Regions from separate parts of the Paenibacillus sp. sgz302190 genome, predicted to be linked through region 2. Evidence: riboswitches for the same ligand, from Rfam matches in the RefSeq annotation. Region 2 holds a riboswitch; each other region holds the start of a gene.
The links. Region 2 has a riboswitch for cyclic di-AMP ahead of kimA (potassium transporter KimA). Riboswitches for the same ligand answer to the same signal wherever they lie in the genome.
Positions count from the first base shown of each region.

Region 1: another riboswitch for cyclic di-AMP. It lies ahead of AC6RNO_RS16880 (CAP domain-containing protein); the one in region 2 lies ahead of kimA (potassium transporter KimA).
Region 3: another riboswitch for cyclic di-AMP. It lies ahead of AC6RNO_RS34900 (NlpC/P60 family protein); the one in region 2 lies ahead of kimA (potassium transporter KimA).

Region 1 is NZ_JBZYAO010000014.1:11,139-21,990, reverse strand. Features, by position in the region: gene AC6RNO_RS16910 (AraC family transcriptional regulator) at 22-1,692, opposite strand; gene AC6RNO_RS16905 (hypothetical protein) at 1,871-2,113, opposite strand; gene AC6RNO_RS16900 (IDEAL domain-containing protein) at 2,330-2,707, opposite strand; gene AC6RNO_RS16895 (MHYT domain-containing protein) at 3,108-5,468, opposite strand; gene AC6RNO_RS16890 (DUF4062 domain-containing protein) at 5,618-6,769, shown strand; gene AC6RNO_RS16885 (hypothetical protein) at 6,766-6,951, shown strand; cyclic di-AMP (ydaO/yuaA leader) riboswitch at 7,139-7,275, shown strand; gene AC6RNO_RS16880 (CAP domain-containing protein) at 7,283-8,164, shown strand; gene AC6RNO_RS16875 (DUF4188 domain-containing protein) at 8,251-8,760, opposite strand; gene AC6RNO_RS16870 (TetR/AcrR family transcriptional regulator) at 8,771-9,436, opposite strand; gene AC6RNO_RS16865 (stalk domain-containing protein) at 9,615-10,852, opposite strand, start outside.
Region 2 is NZ_JBZYAO010000002.1:342,381-353,232, forward strand. Features, by position in the region: gene AC6RNO_RS05015 (hypothetical protein) at 1-1, shown strand, start outside; gene AC6RNO_RS05020 (spore germination protein) at 423-1,973, shown strand; gene AC6RNO_RS05025 (endospore germination permease) at 1,957-3,054, shown strand; gene AC6RNO_RS05030 (Ger(x)C family spore germination protein) at 3,093-4,289, shown strand; gene kimA (potassium transporter KimA) at 4,568-6,385, opposite strand; cyclic di-AMP (ydaO/yuaA leader) riboswitch at 6,528-6,685, opposite strand; gene AC6RNO_RS05040 (DinB family protein) at 7,491-7,991, opposite strand; gene AC6RNO_RS05045 (helix-turn-helix transcriptional regulator) at 8,068-9,003, opposite strand; gene AC6RNO_RS05050 (YybI family spore inner coat protein) at 9,172-9,990, shown strand; gene AC6RNO_RS05055 (aminopeptidase) at 9,994-10,852, opposite strand, start outside.
Region 3 is NZ_JBZYAO010000061.1:282-11,133, forward strand. Features, by position in the region: gene AC6RNO_RS34890 (HD-GYP domain-containing protein) at 1-655, shown strand, start outside; gene AC6RNO_RS34895 (LytA/YqiH family protein) at 805-1,239, opposite strand; gene AC6RNO_RS34900 (NlpC/P60 family protein) at 1,363-1,836, opposite strand; cyclic di-AMP (ydaO/yuaA leader) riboswitch at 1,840-1,977, opposite strand; gene AC6RNO_RS34905 (hypothetical protein) at 2,179-2,997, opposite strand; gene AC6RNO_RS34910 (M1 family aminopeptidase) at 3,013-5,013, opposite strand; gene AC6RNO_RS34915 (TetR/AcrR family transcriptional regulator) at 5,152-5,736, shown strand; gene AC6RNO_RS34920 (SMR family transporter) at 5,743-6,102, shown strand; gene AC6RNO_RS34925 (DMT family transporter) at 6,119-6,433, shown strand; gene AC6RNO_RS34930 (hypothetical protein) at 6,430-6,627, opposite strand; gene AC6RNO_RS34935 (YwhD family protein) at 6,781-7,272, shown strand; gene AC6RNO_RS34940 (PBP1A family penicillin-binding protein) at 7,446-9,539, opposite strand; gene speE (polyamine aminopropyltransferase) at 9,751-10,578, shown strand.

The sequences.
Region 1 (10,852 bases), on a different contig from region 2:
ATTCGTTTCCATGTTATTTCTTTAGATGTAGGACGATTTGTGCGAGCCTTCCAGCATCGATACCGCTTCCTCCAATTGACGCCCGATGGCATACGGCGCATAGACCTTCCACTTTTCCCACTCCAGAAAATAGTAACGGTTCGCGCGAATCGCGGAATGCCGCAGCCACATGGGGTTCGTAACGATCTGATGCATGACGCGCCGCACCTCGTCCGCCGATTGTACGACCAGGAACAGGTAGTCCGAATCGTAGTCGCCGAGCTCCTCGATCGCGGCGGCCGTCCAGGTCAATTGGGTGCCGGGACGATACCGTTGAATCGACGTGCGGACGCGCTCCGGAGGCGACAGCTGCAGGCTGCGGTAAAAAACGTGGCCGATATTGCGTGCCGCGTATACCCTGAATTCGCCCGGCGCAATCCGCCAAATGGCTGCCGTCGCGCTGCCGATAACGCTTTTCACCCTTTTCCGCGCCCGCTCCGCCCGTTGCTCGTAATGGCTTATCCAATCCCTGGCCGCCTGCTCCTTCCCGACAATCCGGGCGATCTCCAGCATATGGTCGAAGATGTCCCCGGGCTTCCACGGAATCGAAATAATCGGGGCGATATCGCCGATATGGTCCCTCGCTTTTTGCAGCACATTGTCTTTGCATACAATGAGATCGGGCTTGACGTCGAAAAAAGCCTGCCTGTCGATGTCCCATGTCTCGTAAGCGTGAAACGGCAGCGTCAGCGACTTGATCGCCTGGGGCAGCAGCGGGTGAATTTGCGCGGCACACGGCACCACCCCGAGGGTGAACAAATGGTCCGTATACGGAAACGAAAGCGAAACGATATTCGGACACGTTTGCTTCAAATACTGCGTAGGCGCGTAGCCGTAGTTCTCTTTAAACCGGCGGCTGAAATAAAACTCGTCGCGATAGCCGACATGTGCGGCGACCTCACGGACTTTTTTATCGGAGACGCGAAGCAGCTCCTTCGCTTTGTTCATGCGCAGCCGGGTCAAAAATTCGATCGGACTTTTGTTCATTTTTTGCTTGAACAGCTGCGAATAATACGACGGATGCATACCGGCGAGCTCGGCCAGCTTGTCCAGCTTGATGTCCGTATGATACGCCTCCTGCATGTAGCGGACCGTCAGTTGGAGCGGCTCCTCGGGGCTGGTCGGCGGCGGCGGTGAGGCGGGCTCGCTCTGCAGCAAAACTTCCAGCAATTCGTACATGCGCTGCTGCCGCCGGAAGCGGTAGCCGGAATCCGCATGCGCATACGCATCTGCAGCCGGGCGCTCTTCCGCAAGCTGCAAAACAAGGCGCTGAATGCGGTTCAAATCGTTCCGCACGCTTCCTTGCACGGGAAAGCTTGTTTCCCGCTCGTACACTTTCCTTTGATCCGTGTTTTCCGTCGCCCGGAACAAATCGAACGCAATCCGGTACATTTTCGCATCTTTGCCCGATGAACCTTTCGCTTCTACGGTCGTGCCGGGAAGCAGCAGCCAGGCGGATTTGCCGGTTATGCCGGCTGGTATATCATTTACGAGGATCGTGCCTCTCATTTTGACAAAAAAAAGCAGCGTATGCGATGTAACCGTATGCCGTTCCAGACACCGCTCCGCCGCAAAGCCCGATACCGCATCCGCCTCTTTGATTTCCAGCATCGTCCCATGCAGAAAAGTACTCGCCCGGTCGGATCGACCCATTCCATATGCCTCCCTGAATTGCTTTACCGAATGAAAAGTTTTAGTGATAATCATTATCAATATCATACAACAAAACATGCGCATGCGAAAGCGGCTATCTTTTGAACGGACCGTCCTGGTGCCATTCGCCGTATAGCCTCTGCATACATGTAACCATTCCGCTGCATTTCCGGGTGTTTCACTGGTATAACGGTTGAGCGTAATGTTGAAGCGGCGGATAACAAGGAGGAAAAGCGTGGATGTCCTGAATTTGCTCGAAAGGATAGTGCTTGGTCGCGAATTGCGTATGGTACAAGTACTCAAGCAAATAAATTTCGCCGTTCTGAATCGTACACAATACCCCTGACACGCTCTGTCCATTCGTCAAAGATACGCCTACCGGGCGGCCGATTAAGAAAAAAGCTTTTTGCAGCCATGGCATACGGCTTACCTCCTTTTGGAACACTGTATGCGTCCCTGACGGCCCGTGTGTTTGTCTGCCGCATTTTCCCGCGCCGCTCTGCGTCGGTTAGCGCCGGTCCGCCCGATCCCCGGTTTCCGTTGTCCACGCCTGGGAAGCGATACAGCACGCCAAAACGCCAAAAAAAGCTGCCGGAACTTTCCCGGCAGCCTTACGTATAGATGTTCATCAGCATTTTTATTTTTTCCCGGACAGGCCCAAACGGTTAACAAAAGATGAGTAAGCGGCGGGCCGGCTTCCGTTATCTTGTCCTGCACCGTTCGGCTTGGATTTCAATTTGCCGGAAAGCTCCATGAACCACGCTTCATCGCGGGTTGACAGCGCAATATCGATCAACGCTTTTATTTGTTCATCGGCTTCCATGGAAATCATCGCTAATTTTTTCAGCTTGCTCACGGACACCAAGGCAATCGTACCTATGATCTCCTCATTATCGGATTGAAGAACATTCACTCTGGCGATTCCCAACAATTCATGTATCGATTCAATGTACCCGTGGACTAATTCCCCAGCATCCGTTCTGCCTTGCACCCAATCGCTGATTTCAAAGTTCATCTTTCTGCACCACCCATCTGAAGTTATATAATTATTCTATTTAACTATCATAATAATAGTTACAGTTTATTTTGTCAAATGGCTAAGAAAAGACGGCCGCTCTTTCACAACCTACGGCCTCTATTGCACGGGTTGGGGTGCTGAAGTGGGGACAGGGCGGCTTGGCAGGGAAAAAGCCTGCGAAAGTGCAGGCTTTTTCCCTGAAAGTACCTCATTTGGGCGAAAAGCCTGCGATTGTGCAGGAATTTTCTATAAAAATGTATCTGAGCCCATGTTCGCGGCGAAAAGCCTGCACATTTGCAGGAATTTTTCGTTTGCAGCGTATCATCCAAGCAAAAACTGTACTTTTGCAGGTTTTCTTCGCGCCACCAGAACCAGGCAGATTGTGCGCGCCCAGGCCCTACGGCGATGTTACGAATCGGCTGATTTCGGCCAGCAGCGATTTGTGGTCGAACGAGCCTTTTTGATAAACGCTTTTTACGAAACCGTTCAATTTCATCCTGTCTTCCGACGTGATCGACTTCGCGGTGATGACGATAATCGGAATAGCGCTCCAAGCGTCGTGCTTGCGCAGCTCTTCAACGAACTGAAAGCCGTCCATCTCCGGCATCATCAAATCCAGCAAAATCAGCTCGGGCATTTTCCTTGCCATAAATTCCAAAGCGAATCTGCCGTTGCCGGCCTGGGTCACCACATACCCTTCCTTTTGCAGCAGCTTGGCCATTAAGGCGCTTGTGGTCGCGTCGTCCTCGATCACCAGAACGGAGTGTTCCTTATGTTTCGAGATGTACTTGTCTATGACGCCGATCAACCGTTCCCGCTGCACCGGCTTCGTCAGAAATTCGGAAGCGCCAAGCTCGTAGCCCAGGTGCTTGTCGTCCGTCATCGACAATATAATAACGGGAATATCCTGCAGCTCGGGATCGTTCTTAAGCGCGGCCAGCACGCTCCACCCGTCCATGCTCGGCATCAGAATGTCCAGACAGATTACCTTGGGACGAAGCTTTTTGGTCAGCAAAAGCCCTTCCTCTCCGCTCTCGGCAAACGTCAAGTCCCATCCTTCCTTGGCCAAATATTTCCGTATCAATTGTTGGTTAAAAGGCTCGTCGTCGATCACCAGAACGCTCATCGGACCGTTATCCTCCGCTGTGCCGGAATCGCCCGCGGACAGAGCCTGGCTATTGTCCCGCCCGGGAGGAACGGCAGGAAGCCAGCACGTAAATGTGCTGCCGGATCCCAGTTCGCTTTCGACCGAAATGTCGCCGCCCAAAATGCTGCAGAAGTTTTGGCTGATAGCCAGCCCGAGACCGGTGCCTCCGTACTTGCGCGTAGTTGAAGCGTCGGCTTGCGTAAACGGCTGGAACAGCTTCTCGATTTGTTCCGGCGTCATGCCGATTCCCGTATCCTTGACCCGGAAGCAGAAGCCCTCGACGCCCTTTTTCGCTTGGCGGTACACCTCGAGACCGATGGTGCCGTTTTTCGTAAATTTGCTCGCATTGCTGAGCAGGTTGAACAATATTTGCCGCATCTTCGTCACATCGGTCGTGATTTCGCCTTCTATTTCGCTGGATTCCAGCCGGTTCCCATTGCCTTCGATCATCGGTTTTACCGTCGTCAGCACGTCCTGAATCAGTTCCGGCAAATGGCACGGCTCCAAATAAATTTCCATTTTACCGGCTTCGATTTTCGAAATATCCAAAATATCGTTAATAAGCGCCAGCAGATGCCTGCCCGATTTGCCGATTTTGCCAAGATCGTCCACAAAAGTCGGCTCGCCCAGTTCTTCCGCTTCCTCCATCAGCATTTCGCTGTACCCGATGATAGCATTGAGCGGCGTCCGCAGTTCATGGCTCATATTGGCCAGAAACTGGCTTTTGATCATATTCGCCTGGATCGCCTCGTCGTGGGCTTTCTCAAGCTGTGCCGTGCGTTCCTTCACCAATTCCTCCAAATGGTCGTTTAACTTTCGGAGCTCCTGGTTCATGATGTAAATTTCGTTTGTTTTTTCCTCAATCTCCAAATCTTTATGAGACAGGCGCTTGGAAATATAAATTCCCAAGAGGGACAGTGCGAGCGTAAACAAAGTGCCTCCGGCTATGAAATAAGCCGACCATTTTTGATCCAGCACCATTCCTGAGGATAGCGCCGCTTTGCCCCCCAAATGAAATTGGGCGGCCATCATTCCCGTATAATGCATACCGACGATCGCGGCGCCCATAATCAATCCGCTCCCGATCTTTTTCCACACTTCGCCGCTTTCTTTGCCCGTACGGAAATAAAACGATAACCATAAAGCCGCGATGGACGCGACGATCGCAATGACGATGGACAGCGCAAAATAGAACGGGTCGTACGAAATATCGACCTGCATGGCGGCCATGCCGATGTAATGCATCGCCGAAATGCCTACGGCCAGCATCAGCCCGCCGCCGATCAATTGGCGCAATGTCAGCTGATTGCGGCCTACGACGTTCAGAGCGACGAAAGACGCGCTGACAGCTGCGAGCACGGACAGCAGCACGAGCATAAGATCGTATCCGATCGGTATAGGCAGAGAAAAGGCGAGCATTCCGACAAAATGCATCGACCATATGCCCATCCCCATGGCAATGGCGCCGAATGAGAGCCACAGCCAACGGGCCCCGCCTGCGGCAGTGCTGATCCGTGCGGTTAAATCAAGAACCGTATAAGACGCAACGACAGCTACGATATATGAAAATATGACCAGTCCCGTATCGTACGTACCATGAACATGCTGCATGTACAATCCCTCTCTCTGTTTGTCGATTATTGTCGTAATGTCGTTCTTTCAATATATTACCATCCCTCTCTTCACTTGCTCAATGAAAATATGCGAAAAAAGCATCAAATAAGGTATAATAGTTGCAGATAAGGTAAGGGGTGAACGTTTTGCCTAAAGCGAAAATATTCATTAGCTCCGTAGGCCAAGACGAATTGCGGCCGATTCGAAACGCCGTTTTCGAGCAATTGACGGAAATCGGGCATGATCCTCTTATGTACGAACGAAATTTTGGCCCGTGGGACTCGCATCAGGATCCTATTAGCAAATGCCTCAAAAAAGTCGAAGAGTCGGAAGTTTTTCTTTTATTTATTAAAGATAAAGGGGGCACGTTCTACCCCAAATACGACCGGACGATTACCCATCTGGAGTACATACAGGCAACCCGTTTGAATAAGACCGTGCTTGTCTTTGTAGAAACCGGCGTCAAGCGCCTGTTTTTCAGCACTATGAAAGGCATTATCGAAGAAATTACGAACAGGCACGCCGAAGAAACCGGGGCTTATCCTAAAGCCGCGGACATTACAGCCGCATTAAAAAGCCATACTCAAGTACCTTCCCACATCGATCCGTACGTGTGGTTTTTCATCGATGATTTGGTCAAAAAAGGGATTTATATGGAAGAGCTCTCACTGGGTGTCTCTATCGACTGGAAAGACTATTTCAGCGACTTGATGCGCAGAGGCGTTCTGCTGCTTCCGCTTGAAGCTACGTTCGAAACGTATACGAAACAAATTCAACTGCATGAAGAGTTCGCTCAATTCATCGAGCGCAATATTCCGCTTTTTCAACATTTACCGAAAGATCGGATGGCGCTCTTTTTCACCGATTTTATGAGCAAGCTCAAAGGCAGAATGGTGAAGCGCCATTACGGAAACTATATGTCCGAGGACATCGGCGCCTTTCATGATTGCTCGGCCGTTACGATATATACGCGCGACAACGGGCGGATGAATTTGCTGCTGGAAGTCGGGAATACGACTAGCGAACCTTTTTTTCTGTTGAATAATGAAAAATCGTACGTATCGATTACGGCGAAAAGGGACAATCCGGAGCAGCTTTTTTTCAATGAAGCCAAGCAAACGCTCTACTTAACGGTAAAATGCCAGGACCGGGTCATGACCTGCCACTTTCGGGCCGATTCCGGCTGGGATGCGCGGAAGTTTGTCACTTTTCGAGATGACGTATTATATGCTATAATGAACCAGAACCCTATGGTTTTTGAATTTGCCCGGAAAATGATCGGAGGGATGCAGCCATGACAACTGTATATGTATCCATTAACGGAAAAGTGTCGGTAGCCGTAGGCGAGCAGCCCAAAGACGCGCTGCTTTTTGTTTCTCCCAACAAGAGCTTTCAAGATTTGCTAAGAGAGCAAAAGGAAGAAAGCACGAAAGCTTTGGAATTGATAAAAAGCCGGTTCGCGGCAGCAAGACGCCGATAAGCGAACAGCGTACATACCAACCGAAACGACGCCAAGCGCGGCCAGATCAGGGAAACCTGACGGCCGGGCTTTTTTGTTGCGGCTGCCTGTTTCTATCAATGGAAACATTTGAGGGGTGATCCCCCCTAGTTTTCTATGCTAGAATGAAACCCACAGAAGGACGCGGGAAACTGCTGTTCTTGCTGAGCAAACAAAACGGCCAAAGCATCGAAAGATGCACGGGGGAACCTCTTTATTTGGGGTGAAGCCATTGCAAAATGGCAGGGTGATTTCTCTTTGACCCGAATCCGTCAGCTAACCTCGTAGGCCAAAAAAGGAGAGGATGGTTTTAATGCGTTTCAAGAAAACAGCTATCACAGGTGCGCTGGTATTAGGCATGATCGTAAGTTCCGGAGCGGCATCCGCAGCTACTTACACTGTGAACGGCCAAGTCATCGGCAATCTGCAGGGGCTCCCGCAAGGGCTTCAGCAAAACATTCAGCAATTACTTCAGCAAGGACTCCAGCAAGGAAATTCTCAAGGAACTTCCCTGGACAGCTTGCTTCAGCAATATCCGCAATTGTTTGATCCGAGCAACTGGGCCGGCCTGTTTAAATCTCCCGGCAATTACAATATGCCATCGGGTTCTTACCATCACGTAAGACATCATGACTCAGACTCGAATACCGGAACGCCTTCCACCGGCACAACTCCGACGGATACGCCTTCTACGGGTACTGACACAGGCAGTGGCACAGGTACGACGACACAACCTTCTACAGGCACTGACACAGGAACAACGACACAGCCTTCCACAGGCACTGATACAGGAACGACAACAGGCACGACTACGGATACTTCGAGCTCCGCGTATGCCGATCAAGTCGTCACCCTGGTCAATCAGGAACGGGCCAAAGCAGGCTTGAGCCCGCTTACAAGCGACTCCAGTTTGGCTGCTATGGCGCTTGATAAAGCGAAAGACATGTACAACAACCATTACTTCGATCACACTTCGCCAACTTACGGATCTCCGTTCGATATGATGACCAAATACGGAATCCAGTACACGTATGCCGGCGAAAATATTGCCATGGGGCAGCAAACTCCGCAAGAAGTTATGACTGCCTGGATGAACAGCGAAGGTCATCGCCAAAACATCTTAAGCCCTAACTACACGAAAATTGGCGTAGCCTTTTACAACAACGAATGGGTTCAAGAATTTATCGCCAATTAATATTGATTCATACGACAACCGTTTCCGAACCCTCCGGAAACGGTTGTTTTGCTATTCGCTACTATTGTCCCGCAGTTCGCTTCAGATTATACCGCGGGATTCGGCGGAGTCGGTACGGCGGGATCGTTGGTTCCGCCCGTTCTTCTGCGGGCGGTCTCCCTTTTTCCCGTAGCCGGCACATGTTCGCCTGCAGCCCCAAGCCCCATGCGCGGCATATTGCCGTACACGCATTCATACTGCCCCTCCTTCATGAGATACGTCTCATGAAAAATGCCGACCGTCCCGTCCGTGCCGACGCTCCGGTTGAATGCCTGCCACGCTTTCAAGTGCACGCCGCCGCGCGCGTATTTTTCCAGATCATCGAACGACTTCCAGTACTGGATCAGCGTCACTCCGCGCCAGCTTAACAAATATTCGGAGTGTAAAAATCCGAGCTCGGGATGGCTGTACAATTCTTTCAGCATTTTGGGCATCGCGCTCATAACAGGCCACCATTTATGGACGGCCCAGAGCTTGTTGACACGCATTCCGATAATAAATACGACGAATGAATCCCCCATTTGGGCCGTATACCGGCCCGGAACGACTTTTGCCATAGAAAACACCCTACTTTCCGATGAATTGTAAATGCATGTCGTAAAAAGCCATGTAATCCGAAGCTTTGAACATATGAGCGGTTAAATAAGCGCCGTAAAACAGCGTGACCAGCATCGCTACCAAGTTTTCGGTATCCCGCTCGGCGTCAATGCCGCCGTCTTGTTTGGCCTCCTCGACAAACTGCCGGAAGCGTTTGTCAAGATTCGGGTCGACGGAAGCGGCCAGCTCCTCCTTGCCGGGAAACAGCAGATGCAATTCCGCTTCGTTCAAATCGGGCATGCAAGGGTGCATTTTCTGCTCCGCAAGAAACCCGATCAGGCTGAGCATCAGTCCCGGCTGTTTCTTCGCGTCCTCGGCCACCTTGCCGAAAATATGGCGGATCGCGGCCATCCCCCGCTTCTGCTCTTCCCGAAGCTCCACAAGCCGCCGCGTCAGCCAAACGAGCATGAAATAAATGAGTACGTCTTCTTTTTGCGGGAAAAACTTAAAAAACGTCACCTTCGATATTTCCGCCCGCCGGCAAATATCGTCGACGTACACGGCGCGAAACGTATTTTCGCCGATCAATTCAAGACTGGCCTGAAAAACAGCCAGCTTCGCGCGGGCTTTTTTAATCTCCCTCAGCGGCATTTTGCTTTTGCTATGGCGTACCGATTGCCGGTTTCCCGCTCTCATATCCTTCACCTTCTCTGCGTACTTATTGTCATCCATTTGTGAACTTATATTTATAAATTAACTCAAGTAAAGTTTTATGTCAATGAGAAAACCTCTAACGCGGCCATTCAATGATGAGCGGCCGCGTTAGAGGTTGGTTTTACCGCCAAGCAGCGATTGTGCCGCGGCGGGGTATTTCTCACGGATAAATGTTGATGCGTTTTAAAATGTCATCGTCGATAAGAAAAATATTGCCATTGCTATCCGCAGACATCAATATACGGTTTCGGTCCAACGTCAACGGGTCCGACTGCTGTATCTGCGTCTCCGGGATATTGAAGATCCCCCTGTTGTATGTAACGCCTTGAAGATCGGCGTAAACGGATATTTCGCCATTCGGATCGATTCGATGAATGAGCGAGTTTTTATCCAGGACATAGAAGTATCCATTGGAGGCTGACAGCCTGGTTATCGAATCCGTGTCGACAGATACTGCGGCTGCTTTTTTCAGCCCATTGTCCGTAAGTTTGAATATCGTTTTTCCGTTTTTGTCAAACACATACGTGACGCCGTCTTTTACCGTGGAGATCATTCGGGTTACGCCCTCGGTGCCGGAATCGGCGAACAGAGCCATCTTCTCGCCTTTTTTTGCCGAATAGACCGACCGCGTGTGCGGGTCCCCGTAATAATACGTTTGCTCGTCAAGAGAAGCAAAAAAATTATCCTCGATGTTGAAAAAGCCGGGCGTTTCAAACTGATATGTAATCATTTTCACTTCCGGCAAAATGGAATACACGACCGTTCGCAAACGCGGGTCCTCCGTTGTGCTTTCGCCGAGCACGTACAAAGCGCCGGTCGCGTCATTGTAAATCAATCTCTCGGGAACGAACGACGAGTAAATAAAACGAATTTTGTCATTTTTAACGGTATAATCAAAGTTGAACTTCTCGTTAATCGCAGTTACCAGAGAAAGCTTCTCTGAAGCATTCGGATCGTATTTCTTGATGACGAGTCCTGATCCTGTAATCGTGTCATTTTCAAGGATATAAACCTGATTATTTTTGGCCGCCGCCACGCTCTTGGTCGAGAGAGGGGCTAATTTCAGCTTGTCGAAAGATTTTGGATATCGCCAGTCAGCCGTTAGATGATCTACGGTCACATGCTCCAAACGCTGTCTGGCAGGCGCTGCGGCCTGTTCGGCTTCCGCTTTCCGCTCGTTCGAAGTTATTTGAATCTGCTTAACAGTTTCGTCGTAACTGACGGTCAGATGCAAGCTTTCGGCTACGAATCGCAAAGGAACCATCGCCGTTTCGTTGACAATAACGGCAGGCTGCTCCAATTTGGAGCGCGTTCCGTTCACCTGCGACCATGCGTCATCGATCACAAGCTCGATCGTTTGTTCCTTGTCCTGTATCGTAATGCCGCGCTTCTTCTCCT
Region 2 (10,852 bases):
GACCTGGTATTTTCATTCTGTGGGATGACGTCCACGGCGTTATGGGGGGTTCAGGTTTTCCGCGCGTTGCCAAAGGTATGCTGCCTCGAAGCATGCGGGTTTTCGCAGTAGGCCTGATTAGTTTTCATTCTGTGGAGTGACGTCCACGGCATTACGGGAGTTTTTGCAACTTTTCCGTGCATAGCCGGTGTTGCCTTAGGCTGTCCGGTTATCCGATCGACCTCTAAAACATCGCTTCGGCAGCGCCTTCCTTTGCGGGTGCATCCCCTAACGATGCTAAAAAGCCTTTGGTCCTTCTATTCAGGTTACGCTTGCCGCGGTTCGTTCTCCCCATCCGCAGTTGTCGAACGTTTACAGCCCTGCCGAATGGGAATAATGGGGGTAGTCAAGTATACATTCCCAGACATCGGAGATGAACAGATATGCCCAAGGCCGTTCCTTCCGCCCCTTCCAGCTTGGCCGACGATTGCGATGTGGAGTTGTCGGAATCGCTGGATGACAATATATCCTACCTTCAATCTGTCTTTGAAGATTGCTACGATATTGTATTCCATTCCTTTTCCATATCGGACTCCGTCCGCTGCTGCGTTGTATACGTCCGGGGGTATTCGGACCAGTTTGCGTTGGAAAAGCAGGTGCTTTCGCCGCTTGCCATGCTCGCTGACGAGGAGTTCGAATTATACGACGGATTTCTGCAGGAGCGCATTCATACAGCGTCGCTTTCGGAGCATACCGGGATCAATGAAACGGTGAACAAAATTTGTGGAGGCTATCCAGTCCTGTTTTTGGACGGTTCTATGACCGCCTGGTCGTTCGATCTTATAAGGCTGGATCAGCGCCAAGTCCAGGAGCCTGTTGCCGAATCGACGATTCGGGGACCGCGGGAAGGGTTTACCGAAGGAATCGGGGTCAATCTGCCCCTCGTTCGCAGGAGGCTCAAAACGCCCAATTTGAAAACGGTGAACCTATCCGTCGGCAGCCATTCGAAGACGGATATTATCATCGCGTATATAAAAGATTTGGCCAATCCGGAACTGGTAAAGGAGATACGCCGCCGCCTGGAACTTATTCAGGCCAAGGGAATTTTGGAAAGCGAAATGATCGAGGAGTGGATATCGGATAATCCGTTCTCTCCGTTTCCTCAACTGCTGCCGACGGAACGACCGGATGTCGTGTGTGCTAACCTGCTGGAAGGGCGGGTCGCCATTCTGATCGACGGCACCCCATTTGCGCTGGTGGCGCCTATCGGCCTGTTTTCGCTGCTGCAGTCGCCCGAGGACTATTATCAAAATATTCTGGTAAGCACGTTTGTTCGCTGGCTTCGTTACGTTTTTTTTGTCATTTCGCTGCTTTTGCCGTCTGCCTATATAGCGATTACTACGTTTCACCAAGAGATGATTCCGACCGTGCTGCTGCTCAATATTTCCAAATCGAGGGAGGAAATTCCGTTCCCGGCGCTGATTGAGGCGTTGATTATGGAGATTACGTTCGAAGCTCTGCGGGAGGCGGGCGTTCGGCTTCCGAAGCAGGTCGGCTCGGCCGTCAGCATCGTCGGGGCGCTTGTTATCGGGCAGGCGGCAACATCGGCGGGGATCGTATCCGCGCCCATGGTTATCGTCGTTGCGATTACGGGGATTTCTTCCTTTATGATTCCGCGTTACTCGCTCGGCATTCCGCCGCGGCTGCTCCGGTTCCCGATCATGTTTTTGGCCGGCACGCTCGGTCTCGTTGGTGTCATGCTCGGTTTTATCGTTATGATCATTCATTTGTGCAGGCTCCGCTCATTCGGGCTTCCGTATTTAACTCCGGTCACACCGACCCGGCTGCGTGAATTCAAGGACGTGTTCATGCGCTCTCCGGTCTGGAGCGGTACGGGCAATCCCGAGCTGTCGGGCGCCAGACCGTGGCCGGAGAAGCCCAGTCGGGGGAATGTCGATTTGAAAAGAGGTGAGGGCGATGATGGAACAAGGTAGAATTACCCCCCTGCAGATGAGTGCGATCATGTTCCCGACCATCCTTGCGACAGCAGTTCTCAGCGTCCCCAGCGTAACGATGGGCTACGCGGGCCACGACATGTGGATGACGCCTTTGCTGGCTTCTACCGTAGGATTGCTGGCGATCTATATCGCCTACCGTCTGAACGTTCGTCATCCTCAGCTGTCTCCCATCGAATCGAGCGTTCTGATTTTGGGCAAAGTTCCGGGGAAACTGTTCGGTCTGTTTTTTGTGTTCTACTTGGCTCAACTGAACGGAACCGTGCTGAGAGAATACGGGGAGTTTATTCTGAGCGCCATTCTTCCGCAGACGCCGCTTTTTGTCGTTATGGGCAGTCTTATTTTCGTCTGCGCCCTCAATGTTGTCAGCGGCATCGAAGTGCTGGGCCGGTCCGCTGTCATTCTCGTGACGCTGATGGCGGCCCTGCTGGTCATTATTCTGCTGCTGCTGATTCCCGAGTGGAAAACCGACGAATGGCTTCCGTTTGCGGAAAAGGGGCTGAAGCCCATTTTCAAAGGCGCGGTGGCTCCGGCCAGTTGGCTGAGCGAATACGTTTTACTCAGCTTTTTCCTTCCTTACGTTACCGGCCGGGACCGCGTATGGCGGGTTTCCCTGATCTCGCTGGGTGTGACAACCTTCACGATGGTGGCCGTCAATATTTCCTGTCTGTTTCTGTTCGGCGACGTAACGGACAGGCTCGCCTATCCGGTTATGATAGCGGCCCGTTATATTAGCTATGCGGACTTTTTGCAGCACCTGGAGGCCGTGATCATTGCCATTTGGATTACCGGGATACTGATAAAAGTTTCTTTATTTCTCTATTTGAACTCCGTCTCCGTCGCCCAATTGCTGAACCTGAAGGACTACCGGCCCCTGGTGTTCCCGTTGGCTTTCCTGACGGTGGCCTTTTCGTTCTGGGTTGCATCCAATCAGAGCGAGATTGCCAGCCTGCTCAGCGCCGTCGGCAACTTGTACACGATGATCGCTCTGATCCTGCTGCCCGGCCTTCTGCTGCTTGTCGCGGCAATACGGAACAGCCGATCCCCTTCGCCCGAATGAGCGTCTGGAGAACGGGCAGGAAGAGCGGGCGATCGTTCGTGAAGCGAGGGGGCCGGGTCGTCCTGATCCTCTCCCTGCTGCTGGCTTTGCCGGGATGCTGGGACAGGAAGGAAATCAATGATTTGGCCATCGTGCTCGCCACGGGAGTGGACGTGACTCCAAGCGGAGCGGTCGAACTGTCGGCGCAAATCTTCATTCCCCGGGCAGCGGGAGGCGGCCCGCAAGGCAGTACGGGAGGGAGCGGCGGTAATGTAACCGGGGCTACGCTTTTGCGCAAAGGGACCGGCAAGAGCATTGACGAGGCAATGATCGAGCTGCAGCGCAAATTGTCGCGCTATTTGTTCTGGGGGCACAGCGAGGTGATCGTGTTCGGAAAAGAAGCGGCGGAGAAAGGAATCCGCCCCTATCTTGATTTTTTTCTCAGATATTTGCAGTTCCGGGAACACGCTTATGTGTATGTTACACCGGGAACAGCCATTTCCGTGCTGGATCTTCAGCCGCTTCTTGAGCGCAGCACGTCGGAGGAGCTTCGGGAGATGGGCAATATGAAGCTCGGCATGCTTGTTACGCTGAAGCGGCTGACGCAGATGGTGGAAGGGGACAGCCAATCCGCCGTGCTGACGATTGTCGATCCGATCTCATGGAAGCAGGTGAACAGACCGATGCAGATGACGACCGCCATCAACGGGGTGGCGGTGTTCGGCAAGGACAAGCTGGCGAGCATGCTGGGCAAGACGGATACGATCGGGCTGCTGCTTCTCCGCAACGAGCTGGAGACGATGAACTTTTCCTTCGATTTGCAAGGTGTGGAAGGAGTGGTGGCGGTTCATCTGATCCAAGCGAACTCGCGCATCACTCCAAAAATAACTCCCGCCGGAGAGTGGCGGATGAACGTCGATATTCAGATATCCGGGGACTTGATTCTGAACACGACGAATACGAACAACATGAGTATCGAGTTCATCCGGAAAGCGAAGGAGGCGTGGAAAGCGCAGCTCGCGGAAACTGTCGAGTCCACGCTGGCGAACGCTCAAAAAAAGCTGCAAATCGATGCGTTCGGTTTCGCCGATCTATTCCGGAACCATTATCCGCGGGAATGGGCAAAGAACAAGCAGGAGTGGGCTGAAATGTTCAGGGAGCTGCCGGTAGACGTCAGCATTCGGACCGAAATTACGCGAGTCGGCAAATCGGACTTGCCTCAAGGAATGCCCGCCGATAAAATCCGCAAGAAATAAGGAGGGACGCTTCTGAAAAGCCTTGCAGTAGCCGGTATCGTATGCGTAGCTCTGATTGTCTATTTCGGCTTGTCTTCGGGTGCGCCGGGTATCGGCGTGAAGGAGAAGGCGGTGGCCGGAGGTATTACTTTGGCCGCCTGCCTATTATCCATTATTCTTTTGTTCAAACCGGACCTGCCGGGGCCAAGCGCCTGGATTATGCCATTGTTCAAACCACTGGCCAATCTGCTTGGGTTAGATTGACCGAAGCGACACCTGCCCCGGTGGTGCATGAACGGTTAACGATGCAAGCGGAAAGGAACCGTAGCGATAACGATATCTTTTTGCGTGTACAGATAAGCCCGAATGAGCAGGCTCGTTTGGTTATGCAGCAGATTTTGCCACCAATGTTTTGTAATAAATTGCGGAATCAGGATGGTGATATGATCCGTCTCCGCCGTTTTCCACTCCACGGTTTCGATAAATTTGATCAGAGGCTTCACGACGCTCCGGTAGCGGGAACGCAGCACGATAAGTCGGACTCCGGGATTCCACTCTTCCCATTTTTCTTCCATTTTGTGAATTTCATCGTCGTCAAAGCCGACGTAGACGGCAACGACATTATCGGTTAACGATTTGGCGTAGCTGATGGAATTGAGTACGACCCGGGTAATGCCGGCAACGGGAATGACGATGGTGCTTCCCTTGATTTCCGGCTTATCCTTTTCCAGATTTACGCGCAATTCATTAGCGATGTTCATGTAGTGGCTGTGAATGCGGAAGAACAGGAAAATGACGATCGGAAGGAAGATGAAAACCATCCAAACCTGGCTGAATTTGGTGAAAATAAAGATCAGGGTAATCGTGAGCGTAGTGATCATCCCGATCGTATTGATGATGAACTTGACGATCCATGCGGCAGGCTTCAATTTGATCCAGCGAACCATCATGCCGAACTGGGATAAGGTGAACGGAATGAACACCCCGACTGCATAAAGCGGGATCAGGTTTTCCGTATTCCCGTGAAAGAGAATGACCAGCAAAGCGGACAGTACGCCCAGCATAATGATCCCGTTGGAGAAGCCGAGACGGTCTCCGCGGACTTTGAACATGTGCGGCATGAACTTATCTTTGGCGAGCATGAAGGCCAGCAGCGGGAAAGCCGAGTAAGCCGTATTCGCCGCCAGGAAGAGAATGAGCGCTGTCACGCCCTGAATGCAGTAGTACAGCACCCCGCGTCCGAACGTGGCTTCGGCGATTTTCGAAACGACCGTTTCTTCCGGAGACGGCTTGATGCCGTACCAGTAGGCAAGCAGGCTGATGCCGATGAACATGCTGCCCAGAATGGCGCCCATGGCGATCAATGTTTTGGCCGCATTTTTCTCCGCAGGAGCTTTGAAGTTCGGTATCGCGTTGGACACGGCCTCTACCCCGGTCAGCGCGGAGCAGCCGGAACTGAAAGCTTTGAGCAGCAGAAATAAGCTCACATTGCTCACAACGCTTCCGATCTCGGGAACCTCCGCATGAATGCCGCCCGTGAGGTACTTGAACAGACCCGATACGATCAGAAGAAAAATGGCGGCGACAAACAAATAGACCGGCAGTGCGAGAACCGATGCGGATTCGGCAATGCCTCTTAAATTCATGATCGTAAGAAATAAAATCATGACCAAAGAAATCAGCACGCGATGATCGTGCAGTGCCGGAAAAGCGGACGTAATCGCATCCGTGCCCGCGGACGAGCTGACGGCTACCGTCAAAATGTAATCGACCAGCAGCGACCCGCCTGCGACCAGCCCTGTGCCTACGCCAAGATTATCCTTGGCTACGATGTACGCGCCCCCGCCCGACGGATAGGCGTATATGGTCTGCCTGTAGGACAGGACCAGAATGGTCAGCAGCCCCAATACGGCTATGGATATCGGGATGGAGTACCAAACGGCGGCAAAGCCGAGGGTCATCAAAACGAGCAAAATTTGCTCGGTGCCGTAAGCGACGGAAGACAGCGCATCCGATGACAGGACGGCAAGCGCTTTGATTTTCGTCAGCTTCTCGTCCTCGATTTCGTGGGATTTCATCGGTCTCCCGATCAGCATTCTTTTTAATCTGTTTACCATAATTACCCTCCACCGGCGCTTTCCTGTATGTTCCCCTGAATTAAGTAGTTTCACTTGTCCGCGACTGCCGCAGGGCTATTTTTGGCAGCAAAAAACCACAGGGTTTGACCCTGTGGCTCACGAAATAAGCAGCACGGATTCATCCCTCTCCCATAGTACGCTTACGAAGTTAGCTGTCGGATTCGGACTCTGAGAGTAGCCCTACACGCACGGATGCCGTCCGTACGCGATTCACCCCAAAGGCAATGAATGCCTCATTGGTTCCCCCGTTTTCCTTAGGAAATTCAGCGATAAAGGATTCATATGATTGTACTAAATGAACTACGTTTTGAATAATACGCCTGAAAGGAACTTAAGTAAAGGTTGGAAGTTGGCTTTAAATACCCGGCAGCATATCACAAAACCCAAAGATAGCGTTTACATAAATGCGAATCTTACATTTTCGCACTCAAGATAGCATTTTCATTCGTTTTCGTGAAAATTGAAAAAAGATGCGGTCCGGAATATTTCCCGGACCGCATCGGGTTGTTGAAAAAAAACCTGCGTCATGAGGTGATAGCCCCAATCTGCCTGGCTGCATCAAGAAAACCTGCAAAAATACATGAATTTGCGTCCCTGATCGCTGCCTATGAAGAATTCCTGCAAAAGTGCAGGCTTTTCAGCGGGGACACGGGCTCAGGTTCACTTTCAGCGAAAATTCCTGCACTTTTGCAGGCTTTTCGCCCAAATAAGCCAATTTCGCAGAAAAAACCTGCACTTTCGCAGGCTTTTCCCCTATCAAGCGGCTGCCCGCCCAGGAAAAGCGACTGTTCCCCCAAAAATAGCGCCCCGCACAAACGCACCGAGAGCAGCAACAGTGCCCGCGCAAACGCACCGAGAGCAGCAACAGCGCCCGCACAAACGTACCGAGAGCAGCAACAGCGCCCGCACAAACGTACCGAGAGCAGTAATAGCGCCCCGCCCAAACGCACCGAGAGCAGCAACAGCGCCCCACACAAACGCACCGCGCGCAGCTCCCAGCGCGCGGTGTTGCGCTGCATGACGGCGGTCGGTCGGCCATGTGTCGCGACTCGATCAACGCGCTGAGGCGGCTCGGGGACGGCTCCTACAGGACCGGCTGCTTGCCCCACTCGATCCAGTTGTCGCGGGTCGGTCCGTAGATGTCCGGCACGGACAGTCCGGCCTGCCGCATCAGTACGATCATCTGGCCGCGATGATGGATTTCGTGCGAAATAAAGACGCGCAGCGTCAGGCCGTTCGGCCACTGTTCGCCATACATGTCGGTGGACTCGTGGAGCTTGGCGTCCGTCCACTGCGACTGCACGGCATCCAGCATCGCTTGCGAAGCGGCGCGGTAAGTATCGGCAATCTTCGCGGCGGAAGCGGGGGCTTTTTCTTCGCCTTCGGGAGCCTGGAACTGCAGGCCTGTCCGCGAAAGCATCTCGTGGATCGTCGTGGCGATATGCCAGCCGATCTGTCCCAGCGGACGGAAGTTCGACTCGCTTCCCTGGCTCAGAGATGCGTCGGTGAGTGCGTCCAGCACGCGCTGTGTGGTTTTGGTTTCGTTGCTCCATTCGGCTGCAAACGCTTGAATCGATGTAATCATGGGGGAGAAGCCTCCTTGTTATGCGTAATAGCCTTAGTATAAAGGAGCCTCCCTGACAACAGGTTGTCAGTGTTTTTTAGGAATAGAGCGCGGCGACTTGCTGCGCTTTTTCTTTGACGATGCCGGCGATGTGCGCGGGCTCCAGAATGCGCAGGCTGGGGCCGTAGCTGAGCAGCATGCCGTACAGCCAGGGCTCGTCAGGCTGGACCGCGGTGACGAGCAGCGTGCCGTCAGGCTGAGCCGTAATTTGCTCGGGATGGAAGTAGTCTTCCACCTGAGCGCGGACATTCGGCTGCATGTGCAGGAGGAGTTTGACGTAGGACGCCTCGGGCCTTTTGCCTATCTTATAGGACAGCGTCTCCAGCGTCTCGGGCCTGCGCACGAACGTCTCGGGAAGCATGGCGATGTCCTTCATGCGCGATAAGCGGAAGACGCGGTAATCGCCCCGCAGCAGGCAGTAGGCGTGCAAATACCAGCCGAAGCCTTTGATGACGATGCCCATAGGCTCGACGGTGCGCTCGGAAAGCTCGCTTTGGGATGTCGTGTATTGAAAGCGGATAAGCTTCGTTTGGCGTATTGCGTGGCGCAGCGACTGCAGCTTCTCTTTTTCGGCGCTGCTTCTGTGCCACGGATTCATATCGATGACGAGGTGATTGTGCAGCTCGGACACCGTCTTTTGCTCGGACTTGGCGACCAGCGCGCCTACTTTGTCCAGCAGGCCTCCGATTTCTTGCTCGCCGATGCTGGAGCGGATGCCTTTGAGCCCGGTAATAATCGATTGCAGCTCCTCAAGCGTGAGAAACTGCCGCTCCAGCCGGTACTGGTCCATAATTTCATAGCCGCCGTTTGCGCCGGCATAAGAGGCGATCGGAATGCCCGCCTGATTGATCGTTTCCACATCGCGGTATACGGTTCTCAGCGATACCTCAAAGCGCTCCGACAGCTCTTTGGCGCAGATTCGTTTACGGTTCAGCAGCAGCATCGTTATTGCAAGCAGACGATCAAGCTTCAATGGTCGCACCTCATCCATAAAATTTTAGTTCTCAATCAATTCGATTCGGGGATGGGCGAATCCTTTTGGAAATTAGATTTGCAAAGCCCATCCTTATTCCGAATAGTTGATGGAAAAATTAGAAAAAATAAGACCGCTACGAATTCAAAAGGAAAAGAGTGGAGCGCATTGTTCAGAAAAATAGCGAAAACCGCCCTGCATGCAGCGGCGGTCGGAGTGTTATTAAGCGGCTTAGCCTTGCAGGGGATAAACGCGGCAGCGGCGGAAGAGCGCCGGGAGCCGTCAACCCCGGGGCCGGGAGCGGGGGCGGGGGCGGAACAAGGCCTGCTGCTGCAGACGAGAGAAATCGATGTGACCGGCGACGGCAAGCCGGAGTTGGTGGCGCTGGGCGGAACGAAGGCGGACGCTGCGGGCTCGTATTTTTCCAGGCTGTTCGTTGTCGTAACCGGCGGCCAAGGCCGGAATCAGGTGGTGATTCCGCTGCAGGGAGGCCACAACCCGAACATGCGGTTCTGCGATTTCAACGGCGACAAGCTGCCCGAAATTTATGTCTCCGCAGAAACCGGCGGCAGCGGCGGAGCGTCCCGTTCCCACATCTATTCGCTGCAAAATAATGTGCCCACAGCCCTGCCGGTCCCTGAGCCGCTTCGCGTGACGGCGAAGTTCAAGCATAACTACGTGGTAAAGCTGAAAATCGAAGAAACGGGCAAATCTTTCAAAATCGACCTCAAGGAGAAAAAGCAGGATTACGATCAGTCCGGCGTATACAAAAACGGCATGCTTGTCAAACCGTTTCTCGTTAGCGTTAATCCGTACAGCGACTTGCAGACGATGGATGCCGATCAGGACGGCGTATGCGAACTGAAAGGCGTTCAAAGAATCGCAGGCATGGCTGACGCCGATACGCTAGGTTATGCATTGTCGATCTGGAAGTGGAAGGAAGGCAAGTGGGCGCTCGTTTCTTCGAAGGTGAAGAAATCGCTGTAGCGCTTATACCCAGTTGCCCTTACGGAACAGGGGTTCGCGGGTTCCATCCTCCGTAATGCCGTCGATATCCATTTCGGCCGAGCCGATCATGAAGTCTATGTGGATCAAGCTTTTGTTATAGCCGTGCTCGGCCAGCTCTTCGGCGCTCATCGCCGATCCGCCCTCGATCGTGAACGGGTAGGAATTGCCCAGCGCGACGTGGCAGGACGCGTTCTCATCGAATAGCGTATTGTAAAAAATAATGCCGGAGCGGGAGATCGGCGAATTATGCGGCACCAAAGCGACTTCGCCCAGGTACCGGGCTCCTTCGTCTATGTCCAGTATCTTGTTCAGCACTTCCTGGCCTTTCTCCGCCGTCGCCTTGACAACTTTGCCGTTCTCGAACGTCAAAGTAAATCCGTCGATCAGCGAGCCCTGATAGCTCAGCGGCAGCGTGCTGCGCACGGTTCCGTTCGTGCCGTCCCGGCGTGGCATCGTAAACACTTCCTCCGTCGGCATGTTCGGGACGAACGGAATGCCGCTTTCGGTGTCGCTGCCTGCGGCAACCCACACATGCTTGGAAGCGAGCTCGATGTAGAGGTCCGTTCCCGGCGCCTGCAGGTGCAGCTGCTTGAATCGCTTCGCATTCAGCATTTGCTGCTTGCCGGTCAGCACGGCCAAATGCCGCTTCCATGCCTCCACAGGATCGGCAGTATTGACGCGGGTGAGCGTGAAAATCTGCTCCCACAGCTTCTCGATCCGCTCGGCTTCGCCAAGTCCGGGGAATACCTTGGCCGACCACTCCGGCGTCGGGAAGGAAACGAGCAGCCAGTTCACCTGGTTGTTGCGCAGGTACTTCAGGAAGCCTTCCCGGGCTGCGGCG
Region 3 (10,852 bases), on a different contig from region 2:
CCCCCGCCGCTGTTTGTATGAAAAAGAACCCGTCCTTGGTTTAAGCCGCTCCAGGGGGATAAAGAGGTGGGCTAATGTGAAAGATTTGTTGTATGTAGACAAACTGCTTCTGCTTTTGAAGAAAGATGTAAATACATACGAGCATAGTTTGCGGGTGGGAAAATTATGCAAGATGATGGCAAGTCTTCTGCAATTGGACGAAAAACAAACGCGTCAGTTAATCCAGGGAGGCTGCTTGCACGATATCGGTAAGCTTTTAATACCGGATCAAATTCTGTTGAAGGATTCGGCGCTCACCGACCAGGAATGGAAAATTATGCAGCAGCATCCCGTTCTGGGCTCCAACATGATGATGGCGTTCACCGATTTGGACCCGAAGATCGCGGAAATCATTCTGTATCATCACGAACGCTGGAACGGCCAAGGGTATCCCAGCGGATTAAGCGGCGAGAACATTCCTGCTTTTGCCCGGATTTGTGCAATTATCGATGCTTTCGACAGCATGGTTTCCGACCGTCCGTACCGCAAAGGCTTATCGATCAACACGGCGGTACAAGAACTTTTGTCACACAGCGGGACGCAGTTTGACCCGGACTATGTAGCCCTCTTTTTAAGTTTGTCCGAATCGTTTCCGGACGTATATCCATTCAAATAAACCGGCCGAGACGGCGGCAACGACTCGATATTAACGTTAAACAGGCGTCTATGTCAATAAATAAGCCGACGGCGCGGCGCTTCCGAACAAAATCCCCCCGGACTTTCCCGAAAGGACAGTCGGAGGGATTCTTTTTTGCGCAAAGAGAGCTACTGTTTTTTAGCGATTTTGGTTAAAATGAGCTGTTTAAGCGAAGCGTCGCCTTCTATGGCTTGTTCTTTATATTCAAACTCTACCTGATCGTCTTTCTTGAACTTTTGCACGGCATCTGCCGTACCGTCTCCCAGCTGGAAAGCGGCGGCTTTCTCGTCCACGATAAGCTCGACCGTATGCGGATCGGCCAGGCCTACATAGCGTCCCGTTCCTTTTTTCACGGCTGCTGCATCCGCCTGCGGCGTTGCGGACGGGACAGGAGTAACTGTCGGGCTGACTGCCGGACTGGCCGCTGCTGACGGTTCCGGCGTCCTCTCGCTGTTATTCCCGGAGGGGGCATCGCTGCCGCAGGCTGCCAAAGCCAGCGTCAGCGCACTGCTTACCAGCAAGCAGGCCAACTGCCGCTGCCGGCTTTTCTTCGTCTTGTTCATTTCATCACCTCATCTATTGGACGCGGCAGATAAGGTTATGGTTTAGAATAGAAAAAAGCCCTGCAAGCCGCTCAAGAAACGAGCGGTGCTTTGCCGGGGCTTTTTTCACATAAATCGATCAAATTACTTGGATTCAGCAGTCAGTTGGTTGTAAATATCGTCCCACAAAACGCGGCGGGCCGATACGTACCGTTTGGAGTAATAAGACTCACTTAGTTTGTTCTTCATAACACCTTTATCGGTAGCCGAGTGGATGAATTCACCGTCTCCCAAATAGATGCCTACGTGAGAAATACCTTTGCCGTCTGTGTTGAAAAAGACCAAATCGCCTTTGCGCAAGTCCTTTTTATCAACCCAGTTGCCTTCTTCGTCTTGAGCTTTGGAACTATGGGGAAGGTCGATACCGAATTGCGCGAACACGTAAGCGGTAAATCCGGAGCAATCAAAGCCTTTCGTTGTCGTACCCGCATACTTGTACGGAGTTCCGAGCAATCCGTCAACCGTTTCATCCAAAGTGGATTGTGCTGCGAAAACACTTCCTGCACCAATACTCAAACACAAAACAAGACTGACAACGAGAGCAACAACCTTTTTCAACTGCTTGTCTCCTTCCGGTGCCTACGAGGTTAGCTGGAGGGTTCGGTTGAAGGTTCCCTATGATCCCTGTGTTGCGAGATCAATTCACCCGGAATGGTTCCCCCGTTTCCCAAAAAATCGGGAATTCGGCATGAAATGTTGGTTTATTTTTCCTAGTGCTTAGGATTCGGCATAAATATCTAAAATCCTCCTTCCAAGTGCACTATTCTATAAAAATATGTGAAATAGTTCGGAAAATAGACAAAAAAAAGCCCCTTTTTCAGGGGCTTGAGCATATTTTCCGATATTTGGGCGTTTTTCGCTGAATATTGCTCATAGATTTAGAGAGTTGGCGGGCGTTCGCTACGAATTTGCTTTGGCGGACCACAACTGATATTGAGAGGCTAGTACCCACATTTGCAAAAATATGTTGAAAAGCGGGAACAGCTGATAAATGAGAAGGGCAATCAGACCTGCCCAGATGTAGGAAGCGATGACGTTGACACCCGTCAATAGTCCCGACCCGATCAAAAGCAGCAGAGCGATGCCGACGATAGGAAGCAGGTGCCGGACAAAGGCGAGCAGGGTGGAGAGAATTCCGCTTCCGGCAGCGAGCGCGAACTGCAGATGCATGAAGAGGAGATGCATGAGAAATCCGTATGCAAGCATTCCGGCCAGCCATGGCAGCATGTCAACGGCGGCGTTCTCGTAAGATCCGCTTTGCGCAAAGATCGACTCGGCCTTCGGGATCAGCCAGGCGAGGGGAAGCAGCGTCAGCGCGATCCGTACTGCGTAGCAGAGGAAAAAGGAGAGCCACATCTCCGATATGCCTTTAAAGAAGCGGTATCCCGCATTTTGGTCGGTGTGGATCAGCGAATAGTAGATGCCGGCGTTCAGCAGCGGCGTAAGCAGCATGCGGCTAGCGAGAAGCACTGCCAGCCACCATAAATAGGAATGGCTCAGGTCCGTTTTGAACAGTTGAAACTGGCTTTCGGCCAGGAACAAATGCAGCGTCTGCTTGGGCTGGCCGTTTCCCGGAAAGCGATGCATGAGCGGCACGAGCACCGATTGCACCATTTTATAGAGGAGGGCTCCCCAACCCATTTGATACAGGAACAGCATGATGACCGCAAAAGGCTGCCGCAGCGCCGCCCGATAGCCGGACTTCATATAAAGAGTCATGCAGCGTTCTCCTTTCTACCAGGCTACCCAGCCGGAGATCGTTTGTAAAAGCTGAATGATGCCGAGGTTCAAACGTATTTTCCATTTGGGGTCTATCCGGGCCGACATGAAATTGTTGATATGCTTGTTTTCCAGCACGAGCGAATAGCCCGGATCGATGCGAACCCACTCGACGGGAGCAGCATTCGTCAACTTGTACTCGATGCTGCTCTCCGCGCCGTTCCAGACCTTATCCAGTGCGGTGCCATCGGTAAAATGGAATTGAATCGGCACCTCCGGGGAATTGCCGCCCCGTTTGGAGATTAGCACGGTGCTCTCATATCCGGGTTTGCCGTCTGCCAGTGCCGCAGGCTTCACTTGAATCCGATCAACCGCAAAGTCCATCATCATGCTGCCGTACACATACTGGTTGAAAAAATCGTCCCATTTCGCTTTGGTGACTTCCTCCACAACATGTTGAAAATCTTTGGTCGAAGGATGCTTGAACTCCCAGCGGTGGAAGTAGGTCGTCATGATGCGGTCCATCGTCTTGGCGCCGACCTGCTTTTCGATGGCTTTCAGCACCAGCTTGCCGCGTATGTACACATTATCCGCATATTCGCCATGCCCTTTGTAATCCCAGGCATTCAGTTTAAGCGCGTTGGGCGAGGTCACATAGCTGGCCTCTACAGGCAGATTCGGCGAAACGCCGTATTCCGCCTCCATGACTTTGTCCTCCGCGTAGGAGGTGAAGCCTTCGTCCAGCCAAGCTTCTTCGAACTCGTTGGAAGCGACGAGGCCGTAAAAAAATTGATGGCCGATTTCATGAACGACCACCCGTTCCAGCTCCAAATCGGGCTTCTTGTCGCTGGCTCCCCATGCGGTGACCAAGGTCGGATACTCCATCCCGCCTGCGCCGTTGCCGCCTTCCGGAGGGACGACGATGGAGAGCGTGGAGTAAGGGTACGTACCGTACCACTGGCTGAAGCGGGAAAGCGCCTTTTTGGCTGCGTACATGTAGCGGTCTTTTAAATTTTGATGCTTCGGGTCGAGGTAGAGCTTGATTTTGACGCCGGGCACCTGCGCCGTGGCGAACGGCTCTTCCACGTATACGAAGTTCGGCGAAGCCGACCAGGCGAAATCGTGCACGTCCTCGGCGTAAAACTGGTAGGTTTTCGTGTTGCTGTCCGACACCGGGGGTTTTACGGGGAACCCCGTCGCGGCGACAATATAGTTGGACGGCACTTTGATGACAACGTCATAGATGCCAAAATCGGAGTAAAACTCCGAGTTGCCATGGTACTGATGGAGGTTCCAGCCATCGGCCGTACGGCCTCTTGTTCCCGCCGGCTCATACGCGGCGATTTTGGGGAACCACTGCCCGGCCATGACGAAATCGCCGACATAACCCATTCGCGCGAAGGCTGCAGGCAGCTTGACGAGAAACTCCGTTTTGAACGTGACCCGCTCACCGGGGCCCACCGCTTTGGGCAGAGGCAGCTTAAGCAGGGTATGATCGTCCTTATTGCCGTCATCGGGCTGAACAAACTCCATGCGCATGCTTAAGTCATTGCCGTCCAAAGTTTTGACCGATAAAAGCTCCATGCTGCCGATACTGTCGGCTTTCGCTTTGTCTTGACGCAGTTTGCCTCCCGACTCGCGCATAAAAGTCGTCTTCTTGGATTGGAATGCATTCGGATATAAATGCAAATACAGTTCTTGCACAGGCGTACCGCCCGGATTCTCCCAGGTTATCGTTTGCTGTCCTTTAATTTGCCTGGTGTCGGCCGCATATTCCACGTTCATGTGATACTCGGCAATTCGGTAACTGAGCGGTTCGGGAGCCGATTTCTCCGGTGCTTGGGCGGATTCGGGCTGCTGCTTGGCCGGCGTCTGCGGAGCCGGTTCTTCGAGCGCTGCAGGTATCGCGGGCTTGAAAGTGGATGGGAGGAGCGATTCGGACAGTAGAACTGCACCTGCGGCGAGCAGCACGACGAAGGCCCACTGCACCGTGCGGTTTTTGAACAATGGATTCATGATATTCACCCCGTTGACAAGCATCTACAGCATGTATATGTAGACAACCCGGGTATTATTTCTGAAAAGAGAAATTTGCTTTTTTCGCATGAAAGAGCTATAGTTTCCCTAACTAATATTAGTTAGGTAGTGAAAGCGATGAGTGCTGAGAGCATACGAGAAGCTGCCCTTGAATTGTTCGCAAGTCAGGGATATGAGAAGACGACGCTAGGCGATATTGCCCGCAAAGTAGGCATTAAGACGCCATCCATCTACGCGCATTACGCTTCCAAGGAAGATCTGTTCTTCGCAGTGACCGAAGAAGTGATTAACAATTACGTGTATGTCATGCGCGACCAATACGGTAAGGAAACCGATGCCGATCCCGAGCGGCAGATCCGGCTCTATTTTCGCCACGTTACGGATACGATCGGCAATGACCGTTATCATTTGTTTTACAAGCGGTTTATCTTTTTCCCGCCGGAGGCGCTGAAGGAGAAGCTGCTGAAGCCTTTTCTTCAAGGGGAGAGCGACATGACGAGCAGCCTGATCCGGATATACGAGGCGGGCGCTGCGGCCGGACAATTCCGGCGGATGGAGCCCGAGGCGTTCGTGGCGGCTTTTTACTGCGCGGTGGACGGTCTGTACATGGAGTTTCAGCTGTATGAAGAAGCCGAATTCCGCAAGCGGAAGCAATTTGTATGGGAGTTTTTTATCGCAGGATTACGCTGCGGCAAGGAGTGAAGGGACATGAATAAATATTGGCTGTATGTTGTCATAGCAGGCATTATAGAAATATTCTGGGTCACCGGTTTGAAATACTCCGAATTGTGGTGGGAGTGGCTGATCGTGTTTGCGTTCATATCGTTCAGCTTTTTCCTGCTGCTCAAAGCATGCGCGATGCTGCCGACCGGCACGGTCTATACGGTATTTACGGGAATCGGTACGATAGGTACGGTGCTGACGGAGATGTTATTTTTCCATGAGCCTGTGAATGTGTATAAGCTGCTGTTGGTTGCGCTGCTGCTCATCGGGATCATCGGGTTGAAGAAGGTCACGCATGCGGCCGGCGACGCCCGGGGTCATCATCAGGAGAAACATCAGGTTTAAAGGAGGCCGATTGGTCATGGCATGGTTATTGCTGGTCGTGTCGGGTTTAGGGGAAATATTTAGCGTAATGGGACTCAATAAACTTAGCAAAGGATTTAGTATAAAAGGAATTTTGCTGGTAATCTTCGGTCTGGGCATGAGCTTCTATTTGCTGTCGATTGCCCTGCAGACCATCCCGATGGGAACCGCGTACGGCATATGGACGGGAATCGGCACCGTAGGCGTCACGATTACAGGCATGTTGGTACATGGCGAATCGAAAGATGTGCGCAGGCTGCTGTTTATCGCGATCATTATGTGTTCCACCGTCGGCTTGAAGCTGGTTTCCTAATTGCCGTCGCCCAGATACGCTTTGGAGGCTTCCAGCGCTTCAATGATGCGATCGATGTCAGTCTTGTTTTTGAGCCTTACAGTGACATAATTCGAGTTGACGCTATCCTCTACACATTCGATATTCACCGTGTGTTCTTTATTATCAATGAAGATGCGCATATTGTCCGAGTCAAATAACGTTTTCCAAGACATGGGTTCACCTCGCGGAAACAGAATAGACTTATTTTAACATGTTTAAATGGGTCTTGGCCGAGAATTTGGCCCGTATCTTGTTCTTGCCGGTTACTTTGGCTACAATAAAGCAAAGGAATGTTTATACAGAGGAAGGCGGGAAGGTGACCGAATATGGAAGCTGATAAAAAGAAGCTGGCTTTAAATATAGTTAACTCCAAGACGAATCACAAAGGGTTTGGCGCAGGCTCGATCGACCTTAGCAACGTTTCCGGCATCATCATCGATGGCGGAGAAGCTTATTTGGACGAAGGGACGCTGCACGCCAAAAGTAAAATCGAGAAAGGCATCAAGTTCTCGACGAACAAGGAAGATGTGCCGAACGGCCGCAAATGCTGGATCGTCTGGGTAGCGGTAGACCGCACGGAAGAAGGGGCTTATTATGCGGGCATGACGGCTTGCGAAATGCTGATTGATACCGAAGCGCGCAGAGGCTGGAAAATCCTCGCCGATCACGTCAACAAGATGGACGCCGCGATGAAGCGGAAATTTATTTTCGACGGCTTGAGCGATGAGGAGAAGGCAGCGCTCAAAAACAGTTTAGTCGCCCATAATGCAGAGTGGTGGAACCGGTCGGACCAAAGCCTCAAGGATACGCTTTCATAAAGCTTCCGGGTGGCGCTTCGGCAAATGTGAACTTTATGTGTCATCCATTGTGACGGTAGAGTGAACCGGGTATACTAAACCCTAGTGTATGTTACACCATATACTAGGACAGCAAAAAGGCAGACTAAGACGCGCTTAGTTCTGCCTTTTTGTGTTGTCCGGGGGCGGCCATCCTAGTCGTTCCACCAGCGTTTCAAATCGTTCCACCAGGAACTGTTTTTGCCTTTGGGTTCTTCCTTCTTGCCGTCGCCGGCCGTTTCTTTGGCCGGTTTGCCTGTGCAGTACGTTTTCGGTTCCGTGCCGGCCAGGAACGCCTCCATGCGGGAGTTCGGGCAGTCCTCGTTGGACAGCTTGCCGGTAGCCGGATCGATGTAGACGGTAGTGACCCCTTCAGGAATCGGAAACAGCTTCGGAGGGATCGCGTCCAGCGTCTGCTCGGTGAACTCGGCGAAAATCGGCGAAGCCAGATGGGACTCGACATTGCCGATGGTCCGGTCCTTGTCGTAGCCGACCCAGACTGCGGTCGCGAGCTCGGGCGTGAACCCGACCATCCAGGCGTCGGTGTCCGTCGTGCCCGTTTTGCCGGCGATCGGACGCTTGATCGTGCCGGCGACCCGGTTCCCTGTGCCGCCTTCATCAAACACGCTTTCCATCAAACTAGTCATGACGTAAGCGACGGGCGGGTCGATGACTTTCTCCGGCACAGTCTGCGACTGATAAAGGATATTGCCGTTCGCATCCTCAATCCGCTCGATAGCCGTCGGCTGGAAATGGACGCCCTGATTGGCGATCGTGCCGAAAGCGGAGGCCATCTCGATCGGGCTGACCGGAAAGGAGCCGAGCGCCAAAGAAGGCAGCGGCTTCATAGCACTGTCGATGCCCAGCTTACGCGCGAGATCGATCACTTTGGCGGGCCCCACATCGAGAATGGTGTGCACCGCGTAGATGTTATCGGACTTCGATATCGCTTGGCGCATGTCGATATTGGCATTCACGTATTGATCGTTGAAATTACGAGGCGTATACGTCTGCCTGCCTTCGTCGTAAGTAAATACAGTGGGCTCGCTCTTTACCTGGCTAACTGGCGTATACCCGTTTTGCAGCGCCACCGTATAGACGAACGGCTTGAACGACGAACCGGGCTGTCTCGTATTGGAAAGCGCGCGGTTGAACTGGTTCTCCGAGTAGTCGCGGCCGCCGACCATCGCTTTAACCGCACCCGTACGGGGATCGATGGCGACAAGTGCCGCCTGGATGTCCGGGTATTTGTCCAACTGTTTGGCGATGACTTCTTCAGCGGTCTTTTGCGCGTTCATGTCTAAAGTTGTGTAAATTTTTATGCCGCCTTGATCGAATTGTTCTTCGCTTATGCCGAGTTTTTCGGTGGCGATGGAGCGCACAAAATCGCGGAAATACGGGGCCGCCGCGGTTTTTTTCTTGGAGAGCGGCTGTATGGCCAGCTTTTCCTTGGCTGCGGCCGCCGCGGCTTCCTGGGTAATGAAACCGCCGCGGACCATCGTTTGCAGCACCACTTTTTGCCGGTCCAGCGAATTTTGCAGATCGTAATAGGGTGAGTAATAGCGCGGCCCTTTGGGGACGCCTGCGATCAGGGCGCTTTCCGCCAGCGTCAATTCGCTTGCATGCTTGCCGAAAAACAGCTCCGAGGCGGTTTCAATGCCGTAAGACGAGTGCCCGTAATAAATTTGATTCAAATAATTTTCCAGAATCTGATCCTTGCTAAGCTGCATTTCCATCTGAATGGCAAAGACAGTTTCTTTGATTTTGCGCGCCCAAGTGCGGTCGTGGTTCAAATATAAATTCCGGGCGAGCTGCTGGGTAATCGTTCCGGCGCCTTGAACTTTCGCCATGTGCTGCACGTTGACGACCGCCGCCCGGGCCACCGCCTTCACATCAACGCCGAAATGATCGTAAAAATGCTGATCCTCCACGGCGAGCGTAGCTTTAATGAGATTAGGGGAAATGTCTTTCAGACTGACAATCTCCCGATTTTGGCCTGTATAGAACGTATCGATCAGCTCGCCGTGAGCGTCGTACATCTGCGACGTTTGCAGCATTTTGGTGACAGGCAGCGTCTGCGTACGCAAATACAGCAGCCCTATGGCTGCCGTCACGAGCAAAAGAATGACGGACGAAAACAGGAATGAGAACATCTTTTTGATGCGGCGCATCCAGCGGATCGACGGGAGCTCCTTGTTTTTGGGCGGGATAGGCGAGCCCGCTGACGGCGGACGTTTGTTATCGGTCATTCCCTCGTACCCCTTTCGTTGAACAAAACCTCTATTATGCAGTATGGAAAAGCTTGGTGCGGCGTATTCAAGCAATTGTAAATATTTTTTAAAATAACGGGGAAAAGACGAGGAAAACATTGCATTTTAGAGGTAATGCACTATAATACAATGGGAACACTGATCATGGAGCTTATTTTATCCAAATATAGAATAGAAAGAAGGCATGAACATGGAATTATGGTACACGGAGAAGCAAACGGACAGCTTCGGCATTACTGCGAAAATTAAAGAAACTTATGTAAGAGAACAAACCGATTTCCAGGATCTTGCGATGATCGAAACCGAAGAATGGGGAACGATGCTCGTGCTGGACGGAATGGTCATGACTACGGTCAAAGACGAGTTCGTCTATCACGAAATGGTGGCGCATCCTGCGCTCGTCACTCACCCGAACCCGGAGCAAGTGCTCGTCGTGGGCGGCGGAGACGGCGGCGTCATCCGTGAGATCATGAAGCATCCGAAAGTGAAAAAAGCCGTGCTTGTCGATATCGACGGCAAAGTGATCGAGTACTCCAAAAAATATTTGCCGACAATCGCCGGCGAACTGGACAACCCTCGCGTACAAGTGATCGTGAACGACGGCTACATGCACATTCACGACCACAAAAACACATACGACGTAATCATGGTCGATTCCACGGAGCCAGTAGGCCCTGCTGTGGAGCTGTTCACCAAAGGATTTTATCAAGGCATTTATGACGCGTTAAAAGAAGACGGCATTTTCGTCGCGCAGACGGACAACCCTTGGTTCAAAGCCGACCTGATTCAAACCGTCAACCGCGATGTCAAAGAAATTTTCCCGATCGTACGCGTATACTGCGCCAACATTCCTACGTACCCAAGCGGTCTATGGACGTTCACAATGGGCAGCAAAACGCATGATCCGCTCCAAGTGGAAGAGTCTTCCATCCCGGAATTCCCGACCAAATACTACACGCCGCGCCTGCACAAAGCAGCTTTCGTACTGCCTAAGTTCGTAGAAGATTTAGTGAAGTAAATCATAGAAAAAGCCGTCCGACACTTCTCGATCGCAGAAGCGGAAGACGGCTTTTTTGAGCGTCGGCGGAAGGCTGGGCGAGCGTAAGCGGCAAGGCAGGCACTAAAGCCGCCTGCTGCCGGGGCGCATCCCGCGCGAGCGCCGATAGCGGAACGCGGGCGTGTCCAGCGTGAGTACCGGCAGCGGACGAGGAGGCGGATGCGTCTAGCGCGAGTACCAGCAGCGGAATGCGGAAGAGGAAGCGTCCGGCGCGAGTACCGGTATTGCTCCCTGC